Regions from separate parts of the Streptomyces sp. BK79 genome, predicted to be linked through region 2. Evidence: riboswitches for the same ligand, from Rfam matches in the RefSeq annotation. Region 2 holds a riboswitch; the other holds the start of a gene.

Evidence for each region. A riboswitch is a leader RNA that binds a small molecule or an ion and turns the genes downstream of it on or off. The one in region 2 is predicted to bind cobalamin.
Region 1: it holds a riboswitch for cobalamin, as region 2 does, so the genes downstream of both, ACFIF2_RS16250 (ribonucleoside-diphosphate reductase subunit alpha) here and ACFIF2_RS28055 ((2Fe-2S) ferredoxin domain-containing protein) in region 2, are expected to answer to the same signal.

The regions. Positions count from the first base shown of each region.
Region 1 is NZ_JBHVOC010000011.1:198,317-203,553, forward strand. It holds gene ACFIF2_RS16235 (GntR family transcriptional regulator) at 1-483, shown strand, start outside; gene ACFIF2_RS16240 (DUF3311 domain-containing protein) at 619-876, shown strand; gene mctP (monocarboxylate uptake permease MctP) at 873-2,483, shown strand; cobalamin riboswitch at 2,573-2,731, shown strand; gene ACFIF2_RS16250 (ribonucleoside-diphosphate reductase subunit alpha) at 2,855-5,237, shown strand, end outside.
Region 2 is NZ_JBHVOC010000024.1:165,768-171,004, forward strand. It holds gene ACFIF2_RS28040 (discoidin domain-containing protein) at 1-780, opposite strand, end outside; gene ACFIF2_RS28045 (LacI family DNA-binding transcriptional regulator) at 1,109-2,119, opposite strand; gene ACFIF2_RS28050 (endonuclease/exonuclease/phosphatase family protein) at 2,208-3,173, opposite strand; cobalamin riboswitch at 3,395-3,520, shown strand; gene ACFIF2_RS28055 ((2Fe-2S) ferredoxin domain-containing protein) at 3,583-3,969, shown strand; gene panD (aspartate 1-decarboxylase) at 4,114-4,536, shown strand; gene ACFIF2_RS28065 (GNAT family N-acetyltransferase) at 4,570-4,914, shown strand; gene ACFIF2_RS28070 (aspartate/glutamate racemase family protein) at 4,980-5,237, shown strand, end outside.

The DNA.
Region 1 (5,237 bases), on a different contig from region 2:
CTCACCTCCTACACGGAGGACATGCGGGCCCAGGGCCTCGAACCCACCTCGCAGCTGCTGGACATCGGGTACATCACCGCCGACGACCGGCTCGCCGGGCTGCTGGACATCACGGCCGGCGGACGGGTGCTGCGCATCGAGCGGCTGCGCATGGCCAACGGCGAGCCGATGGCCATCGAGACGACCCACCTCAGCGCCAAGCGCTTCCCGGCGCTGCGCCGCTCCCTGGCGAAGTACACGTCCCTCTACACCGCGCTCGCCGAGGTGTACGACGTCCACCTCGCCGAGGCCGAGGAGACCATCGAGACGTCCCTGGCCACCCCGCGCGAGGCCGGTCTGCTCGGCACCGACGTCGGCCTGCCCATGCTCATGCTCTCCCGGCACTCGCGGGACCGGACGGGCCAGCCGGTGGAGTGGGTGCGCTCGGTGTACCGCGGCGACCGCTACAAGTTCGTGGCCCGCCTGAAGCGGCCCCAGGACTGACCGGCTCCCCGCCCCACCAGCCCCGACGTTGCGGTTGGGGACCGATATGCGGACGAGGTCTTCCGCTCTCCCGGCACCGTCACCTACATTCCTGCGCACTGTACGAGGTGATCAGCTAGGGGACGGAGCCGCCTCATGTCACAAGCCCCACCAGTGAGCAGAGGGCCGGTGGTGACGCCGGTGCGCGTCGTCATCGGCGTCTGTCTCTTCGCGCCGTTCGTCGCCATGATCTGGGTCGGTTCGTACGCGAAGACGGACCCGGCCTTCATCGGCATCCCGTTCTTCTACTGGTACCAGATGGCGTGGGTGCTGATCTCCACCGCGCTGACGATGGTCGCCTACAAGCTGTGGCAGCGTGACCAGCGCGCCCGCCGGGAAGGCGGGGCCAAGTGAACGACGGCGTGAACGGCGTCGCGCTCGCCGTCTTCATCTTCTTCTTCCTGCTCGTCACCGCCATGGGCTTCCTGGCCGCCCGCTGGCGCAAGGCCGCGAACGACCAGAGCCTCGACGAGTGGGGCCTCGGCGGCCGCTCGTTCGGCACCTGGGTCACCTGGTTCCTGCTGGGCGGCGACCTGTACACGGCGTACACCTTCGTCGCCGTACCGGCGGCGATCTACGCGGCGGGCGCGGCCGGCTTCTTCGCGGTGCCGTACACGATCCTGGTCTACCCGCTGATCTTCACCTTCCTGCCGCGGCTGTGGTCGGTCTCCCACAAGCACGGCTACGTGACGACCTCGGACTTCGTGCGCGGCCGGTTCGGCTCGAAGGGCCTGTCGCTGGCGGTCGCCGTCACCGGCATCCTGGCGACGATGCCGTACATCGCGCTCCAACTGGTCGGCATCCAGGCCGTGCTGGACGTGATGGGCGTCGGCGGCGGCGAGGACACCAACTGGTTCATCAAGGACCTGCCCCTGCTGATCGCCTTCGGTGTGCTGGCGGCGTACACCTACTCGTCGGGGCTGCGCGCGCCCGCGCTGATCGCCTTCGTGAAGGACACGCTGATCTACATCGTGATCGCGGTGGCCATCATCTACATCCCGATCAAACTGGGCGGCTTCGACGACATCTTCGCGGCCGCGGGCGACAAGTTCACCGAGTCGGGCAACGGCGGACTGGTGCCGGACCACGGCGGCCAGTGGACGTACGCCACCCTGGCCCTCGGCTCGGCGCTCGCGCTCTTCATGTACCCGCACTCGATCACCGCGACGCTGTCCTCGCGCAGCCGTGAGGTGATCCGGCGCAACACCACGATCCTGCCGCTGTACTCGCTGATGCTGGGCCTGCTGGCGCTGCTGGGCTTCATGGCGATCGCGGCGGGCGTGAAGGTGGAGAACGGGCAGCTGGCGATCCCGCAGCTGTTCGAGACCATGTTCCCGGACTGGTTCGCGGGCGTCGCCTTCGCGGCCATCGGCATCGGCGCGCTGGTCCCGGCGGCGATCATGTCGATCGCGGCGGCGAACCTCTTCACCCGCAACATCTACAAGGACTTCATCAAGCCGGACGCCACCCCGGCCCAGGAGACCAAGGTCTCCAAGCTGGTGTCGCTGCTGGTGAAGGTGGGCGCGCTGGTCTTCGTCCTGGGCATGGACAAGACGGTCGCGATCAACTTCCAGCTGCTCGGCGGCATCTGGATCCTGCAGACCTTCCCGGCCCTGGTCGGCGGCCTGTTCACCCGCTGGTTCCACCGCTGGGCGCTGCTCGGCGGCTGGGCGGTCGGCATGGTGTACGGCACGGTCGCCGCGTACGGGGTGGCCTCACCGACGCAGAAGCACTTCGGCGGCTCCTCCGACGAGATCCCCGGCATCGGCGAGATCGGCTACATCGGTCTCACCGCCTTCGTGCTGAACGTCCTGGTCACCGTGGTCCTGACCTTCGTCCTGCGGGCGGCCAAGGCCCCCGACGGCGTCGACGAGACCAAGCCCGGCGACTACACGGCGGACGCGGGCGACCCGGGTGTCGAGGTGGAGCTGCCGCCGGCCACGGCGGGCACCTCGCACTGACCCCTGACACACGGCGGGCCGTCGGAGGATCCGGCGGCCCGTTGTCGTGCCCGCGGACATCGGGACACAACATCTGGGGGTGGTCGCCGGGCCCGGCACAAGATGTATGCTCGTGCTCGCTGTCGCCGCAGGGGAATCCGGTGCGAATCCGGAACTGTCCCGCAACGGTGTACTTGTGCGTGTTCGCGTCTTCACGTGTCTACGCACGGGCTTGAGTCCGAGGACCTGCCGACAGTGCGCCCGGCCGTCCCGGTCCGGGTGCCATGACGTCCGGGCCTCGTGGAGTGGGCCGGTGGACGCGACGCCGCGTGCGCTCGTGAGCTGCCCCCTGCCCTCCGCCAGGTCCCGTGCCGAGCGAGGGAGTGCCCCACGTGACCATCGCGCCAGCCGACCCGGCTTCAGCGGCCCCGTTGTCGACCACCGCTTCAGCGACCCCGGTGGCCGAGGAGTCCGACGGGCCCGGTGCCGCCCTGCTGCGGACCCTGACCGGGCTGACCGCCGACCTCCCCGACGCCGACCCCGGCCGGGTCGCCGCCGCCGCGCTGCGCGGCCGGTCCGCCCGCGCGGACGAGGCCGAGCTGCGCGAACTCGCCACCGAGGCGGCGGCCGGCCTGATCTCCGAGGACCCGGTCTACTCCCGGCTGGCCGCCCGGCTGCTGACCCTCGCCATCCGCGCCGAGGCCGCCTCCCAGGGCGTCACCTCCTTCACCGGGTCGGTCGCCGCCGGCCACCGCGAGGGCCTGATCGCCGACCGCACCGCCGCGTTCGTCCGGCTGCACGCGGACCGCCTCGACGCGCTGACCGACCCGGCCGCCGACGACCGCTTCGGCTACTTCGGCCTGCGCACGGTGTACAGCCGCTACCTGCTGCGCCACCCGATCACCCGCAAGGTCGTCGAGACCCCCCAGTACTTCATGCTGCGCGTGGCCGCCGGTCTCGCCGAGGACGACAGCACCAGGTCCGCCGACGAGGTCGCCGCCCTGTACGGGCTGATGAGCCGCCTCGACTACCTGCCCTCCTCCCCCACCCTCTTCAACTCCGGCACCCGGCACGCCCAGATGTCGTCCTGCTACCTCCTGGACTCCCCGAAGGACGAGCTGGACTCCATCTACGACCGCTACCACCAGGTCGCCAACCTCTCCAAGCACGCCGGCGGCATCGGCATCGCCTACTCCCGCGTCCGCGCCCGGGGTTCGCTGATCCGCGGCACCAACGGGCACTCCAACGGCATCGTCCCGTTCCTGAAGACGCTCGACGCCTCGGTCGCCGCCGTGAACCAGGGCGGCCGGCGCAAGGGCGCGGCGGCGGTCTACCTGGAGACCTGGCACGCGGACGTCGAGGAGTTCCTGGAGCTGCGCGACAACACCGGCGAGGACGCCCGCCGCACGCACAACCTGAACCTGGCGCACTGGATCCCGGACGAGTTCATGCGCCGGGTGGACGCCGACGGGCCGTGGTCGCTGTTCTCCCCCTCCGACGTGCCCGAGCTGGTCGACCTGTGGGGCGAGGAGTTCGACGCGGCGTACCGCGCGGCGGAGGCGGCGGGGCTGGCCCGCAGGACGCTGCCCGCCCGTGAGCTGTACGGCCGTATGATGCGCACCCTCGCGCAGACCGGCAACGGCTGGATGACCTTCAAGGACACCGCCAACCGCACCGCCAACCAGACCGCGGAACCCGGCCACGTCGTCCACTCCTCCAACCTCTGCACGGAGATCCTGGAGGTCACGGACGACGGCGAGACGGCGGTCTGCAACCTGGGCTCGGTCAACCTCGGCGCGTTCGTGGACCACGCGGCCGGCGACATGGACTGGGAGCGGCTGGACGCCACCGTCCGCACCGCCGTCACCTTCCTGGACCGGGTCGTCGACATCAACTTCTACCCGACCGGGCAGGCGGGCCGCTCCAACGCCCGCTGGCGGCCGGTGGGCCTGGGCGCGATGGGCCTCCAGGACGTCTTCTTCCGGCTCCGCCTGCCCTTCGACTCACCCGAGGCCAAGGCCCTCTCCACCCGTATCGCCGAGCGGATCATGCTCGCCGCGTACGAGACCTCCGCCGACCTCGCCGAGCGCAACGGCCCGCTGCCGGCCTGGGACAAGACCCGTACCGCCCGGGGTGTGCTGCACCCCGACCACTACGGCGTCGAGCACACCTGGCCGGAGCGCTGGGCCGCCCTGCGCGAGCGCGTCGCCACCACCGGCCTGCGCAACTCCCTGCTCCTCGCGATCGCCCCGACGGCGACCATCGCCTCCATCGCGGGCGTGTACGAGTGCATCGAGCCGCAGGTGTCGAACCTGTTCAAGCGCGAGACCCTGTCCGGCGAGTTCCTCCAGGTCAACTCGTACCTGGTGGACGACCTCAAGCGGCTCGGCGTGTGGGACGCCCGCACCCGCGAGGCGCTGCGCGAGGCGGGCGGCTCGGTGCAGGGCTTCTCCTGGATCCCCGAGGACGTCCGCGCGCTGTACCGCACCGCCTGGGAGATCCCGCAGCGCGGCCTGATCGACATGGCCGCCGCCCGCACCCCCTACCTCGACCAGGCCCAGTCGCTGAACCTGTTCCTGGAGACGCCGACCATCGGGAAGCTCTCCTCGATGTACGCGTACGCCTGGAAGCAGGGCCTGAAGACCACGTACTACCTGCGTTCGCGCCCGGCGACCCGCATCGCCCGCGCCGCGCGCGCCGCCACCGTCCCGCAGCCGGCCCCCGAAGAGGCCGTCGCCTGCTCCCTGGAAAACCCCGAGTCCTGCGAGGCCTGCC
Region 2 (5,237 bases):
GGTCAGGTCGGTGAAGTCCGAGCCGTTGTCACTGGCCTGCACCTTCAGGGTCTGGCTCCGGGACGGCCAGCCGTCCGGCAGCCGCAGCACGACGCGGTCGACGCGGCGCGAGGAGCCGAGGTCGGCCTGGAGCCACTGCGGCAGGGCGTTGCCGGCGCTCTCCCAGTAGGTGGCCTTGTTCCCGTCGTTGCCGTTCGCGGGCGTGTACGGTCCCGTGGAACTGCTCGCGGTCAGGCTGCGCCCGGCGGCGAGGTTCGTGGACGACTCCCCGGCCGCATGCACCTCCAGTTCCGAGAGTTGGGCCGCCTGCCAGCCGGTGTTCGCGGTGATGTGCACCCGCACGTACCGCGTCTGCGTGGCGGGGAAGCCCACGGTGACCGTGTTGCCCGACCCCGGCGAGAAGCGGTACGTGGCCGAACTCTTCAGCGTGCTGAAGCTCGTGCCGTCGGCGCTGCCCTGCACGGAGAGGGTCTGGTCGCGGCTCTCCCAGCCGGCGGGCAGCCGCAGGACCACCTCGTCGATCCGTTCGGTGGCACCGAGGTCGGTCTGCACCCACTGGGGCAGGCTGCCACCGCCGCTCTGCCAGTACGAACCCTGGTTGCCGTCGGTGATGTGGGCGGCGCCGTACTCGCCGTGCGAGCTGCTCGCCGCCGCGGGGTCCCCGACGGCGAGGTTGGCACCACCGGCCGCCGTGGCCGACAGCAGCGGTCCTCCCCACGCCAGGAGACTGGTCGCGACCACGGTGCACACGGCACGTGATCTCCAGTTCCGGTTTCTCATCTGATCTGTCCCCGATCTCCGCCTCGTGCCGCGTGGCCACGAGACACGGCTCATCCGGATGTGCTCATCAGGTGGACGCTCGAATTTCTCCGTCATTTACGCTGAGCGATCAGAGAGTTGCAGAGAATTGTTCAGTCGTCCACAGAGAAGGCAGCACGGCATGCCCGCGGCCGGACGCGGGTGGTGCCGCTGAGGACGGGGGGAGTCCTAAAGGGCGCCCCGGACCAGGGGCTTTCATGAGCTGTGTCGGGGAGCCGCAAAACGCGGTCATTTCCCGCAAGAAATGTGCGGTCCCCGGGCGCCCGGCGTCCCGGGCGCGCACGTCCTGTCAGCCGGCGGACGCCTGGGCGGTGGAGCCGCGGACGACGAGTTCCGGTTCGAAGAGCAGCTCGCCGTGGGGGACTTCGGTGCCCTGGATCTGGGCGCAGAGGAGGTCGACGGCGGCGCGTCCCATGGCCTCGATGGGCTGGCGGACGGTGGTGAGCGGGGGTTCGGTGCAGGTCATGAAGGCGGAGTCGTCGTAGCCGACGACGGAGACGTCCCGGGGTACGGCGAGTCCTCGCCTGCGGGCGGCGCGTACGGCGCCGAGGGCGAGGGGGTCGCTGGCGCAGATGATGCCGGTGACCCCGCGCTCCAGCAGACGGGACGCCGCCGCCTGGCCGCCCTCAAGGGAGAACATCGACCGCTCGACGAAGTCGCCGGACAGCTCGACGCCCATGGCCTTCGCCGCGTCCCGGGCGGCGGCCAGCTTCCGGCGGGAGGGGATGTGGTCGGAGGGGCCGAGCACCAGGCCGATCCGCTCGTGCCCCAGGGAGACCAGGTGGCGCCAGGACTGCTCGACGGCCACCGCGTCGTCGCAGGCGATGCACGGGAAGTCCAGGTTCTCGATGGACGCGTTGATCAGCACGACCGGGATGTTGCGCTCCGCCAGCAGCCGGTAGTGGTCGTGCGGGGCGTCCGCCTGGGCGAACAGCCCGCCGGCGAACACCACCCCCGACACCTGCTGCTGGAGCAGCAACTCGACGTAGTCGGCCTCGGAGACGCCGCCCTTGGTCTGGGTGCACAGCACCGGCGTCAGCCCCTGCTGGGCCAGCGCGCCGCCGATGACCTCGGCGAACGCCGGGAAGATCGGGTTCTGCAGCTCGGGCAGCACCAGCCCCACCAGCCGCGCCCGCTCGCCCCGCAACTGCGTCGGCCGCTCGTATCCCAGGACGTCCAGCGCGCTCAGGACGGACTGGCGGGTCGCCTCGGAAACCCCCGGCTTGCCGTTGAGGACCCGGCTGACCGTGGCCTCGCTGACCCCAACCTTCTTCGCCACCTGAGCAAGTCGTCGCGTCACACACGAAAGGCTAACGCAAGCCCCGCAAGCGGCTTGCTCTCCGGCTCCCTCGAGCCGGGTCCGTCCGGCGGCGCGGCGTACGCCCCGTTCATCCCAGTCCGATCCGGGCGGCGACCGGGAGGTGGTCGCTGCCGGTGGCGGGCAGGACGCGGAGGTGCCGGACGGTCGCGGAGCGGGCCATGACCTGGTCGATCCGGGCCAGCGGGAAGCCCGCCGGGAAGCTCAGCGCGACGCCCCGCTCGGCCACGTCCAGGCGGCTGGTCAGCGGATCCAGCGCGCGGTCGTCGACCGTGCCGTTGAGGTCGCCCAGCAGGATCACCCGGCTCAGCCGCTCGGCCGCGACGGCGTCCCCCAGCAGAGCGGCGCTCTCGTCGCGCCGGGACGACGAGAACCCGCTCGCCCCGACGCGGACCGACGGCAGATGCGCGACGTACACGGCGACCGCACCGCGCGGGGTGCGTACCTCGGCCCGCAGCCCGCGGCTCCACTCCCCGGTGATGCCCCGGGGTCTGATGTCCAGCGTCCGGGCGTCGGCGAGCGGATGCCTCGACCACAGCCCGACCGTGCCCCGGACCGCCCGGTACGGGTAGTCGGGCGCGAGCGTCCGCTCGTACGCGTCGAGTGCCGGGGGCACCAGTTCCTGGAGCGCGATGAGGTCGGGCCCGGCGCCGGCGAGGGCGCGGGCCGTGCCGGCCGGGTCGGCGTTCTCGTCGCTGACGTTGTGCTGCACCACGACCAGGTCGGCGGTGCCGGGGCCCGGCGCGGGCAGCAGCAGACCGCCGAAGAGGTACGTCCAGGCGGCCACCGGCAGGAGCAGCGCCACCAGCGCGAGGGCCGAGCGGCGCACCAGCGCCAGGACGAACAGCACCACGACCACCGCACCGAGCCACGGCAGGAACGACTCCAGCAGACTGCCCAGCCCGCCCACCGCGTTGGGCACCACCCCGTGGCACAGCAACAGAACGGCCGTCAGCACCGCCGCCGCCGCGACCCCCCGCCCACGCCCCCGGCCCAACCGGCCCACCAGGCCCCGCACATCCACCCGATCCCGCATCGCTTCCCGTCCGCTCGTCCTCCTGCCCCAGGACGAGTGATCGAGTGTGACCGGTTCCGGTCGTGTCCGGAGGCCACCGGCGGGCGAGCGGACACCGGACCGCAGGACGCCCGGTCGCCGAACTCGCCGACGAGGAAGACCTGTCTGCTGACATTCGCCCGGACCGCTGCCGTGCGGACGACCGCGCGATGGAATGATGGCCGGCGACAAGGCGACGGCGGACGAGGAAGCCGGTGTGAACCCGGCGCGGTCCCGCCACTGTGATCGGCGAGCGCTTCCCGACAGGCCACTGCCCGATGCCGGGTGGGAAGGCCGGGACGCGCCTCGACCCGAGAGCCAGGAGACTCACGCGGTCGCCTCCTCCGCGAACCACCGGGGCGGATCTCCCCGGAGAGAGGGAAGGCGCGCCATGCCCGCACCACCCGTGGAACCGGTACCGTGCCGCATCGTCGTGTGCCGGGACTGCTGCTGCGGCAGCCCCAAGGTGACCGGTGTCGACCACGCCGCCCAGACCGAGCGCCTGCGCGCGGCGGCACCCGTCCGTGTCTCCGCGTGCCTCGACGTGTGCGACCAGGCCAACGTCATCGTCGTGCAGCCCTCCGCCGAGGGCCGCGCGGCCGGCGGACGGCCGGTGTGGCTGGGCCTGGTCAACGACCCCGGGGCGACCGAGGACATCGTCGCCTGGGTCCGCGCCGGCGGCCCCGGCGTCGCGCCCCTGCCGGACATCCTCGACCTGTACACCTGCGCCCCGCCCGGGCGCCGCGCCGCCGCGCGTGGAGTGCCGCGCGTGGAGTAGCGAGGGGAGCCGTCGAGGGGCGGGTGTGGTGTGGATCCCGGAACGCCCGGGACGGCTGACCGGGCACACGAACCGAGGTAGTCTCCGAAGAACGCCCTTGACCCGCGGACGCGGGCAGGGAGCAGACGAATCGGGAGTTTCTTCGTGTTTCGTACCATGTTCAAGTCGAAGATCCACCGCGCCACCGTCACCCAGGCCGACCTGCACTACGTCGGCTCGGTGACCATCGACGCCGATCTGCTGGACGCCGCCGACCTGCTGCCCGGCGAGCTGGTGCACATCGTGGACATCACCAACGGCGCCCGCCTGGAGACGTACGTCATCGAGGGCGAGCGGGGGTCCGGAGTCGTGGGGATCAACGGGGCCGCAGCCCATCTCGTCCACCCCGGCGACTTGGTGATCATCATCAGCTACGCTCAGGTCACCGACGCCGAGGCGCGGTCGCTGCGACCGCGGGTCGTGCACGTGGACGGCGGCAACCGTATCGTCGCCCTGGGCGCGGACGCGTCGGAACCGGTGCCCGGTTCGGACCAGGAACGCAGCCCGCAGGCCGTCGCGTCGGCCTGACGTACCGAATCTGCGCGGACTAGGAGCGTGGCCGTGAGCGACATCGAGATCCGGGACGACCGGGCGGCGGGCCGCCTGGAGGCGATCGCGGCCGGCGAGGTGGTCGGCCGCATCGAGTACTTCGTCCTGGACGCCCCCGAACGGGCCCTCGTCCCCGTGCACACCGTCGTCGAGCCGGACCACGAGGGCCAGGGCATCGCGGGCTCGCTGGCGCGTGAGCTGTACGCCCTCGCGCGCGGTGAGGGCGTGGTCGTCGCCCCGCTGTGTCCGTACGTCGTGAAGTGGGCCGAGCGCCACCCCGACGAGGCGCCCGCGGCCGACCCCGAGCTGCTGCGTGCGGCCAAGGAGTGGCTCGTGGCGCACCCTGAGCGTTTCTGAGCGGTTCGGGACCGCCCTGCCCGGACTGACCGCGACAAGACGACATAGCGACAAAGGAGACGTGCGTGCTGGCGCTGCTGCACACCTCGTCCATGCACGTCCCGGTCTTCGACGCCCTGCGCGACGAGGCGCACCCGGGTCTGGAGCTGCGGCACCACGTCGATGCCGAACTGCTGGACCGGGCCAGGCGCGACGGGCCGGAGGCGGTGACGGACGCCGTCCGAGCCGTGCTGCGGCGGGCCGTCGCGGAAGGAGCGCGGGCCGTCCTGTGCACCTGCTCCACCATCGGCGCGGTCGCCGAGGCGGCCGGCGCCGGGGCCGGT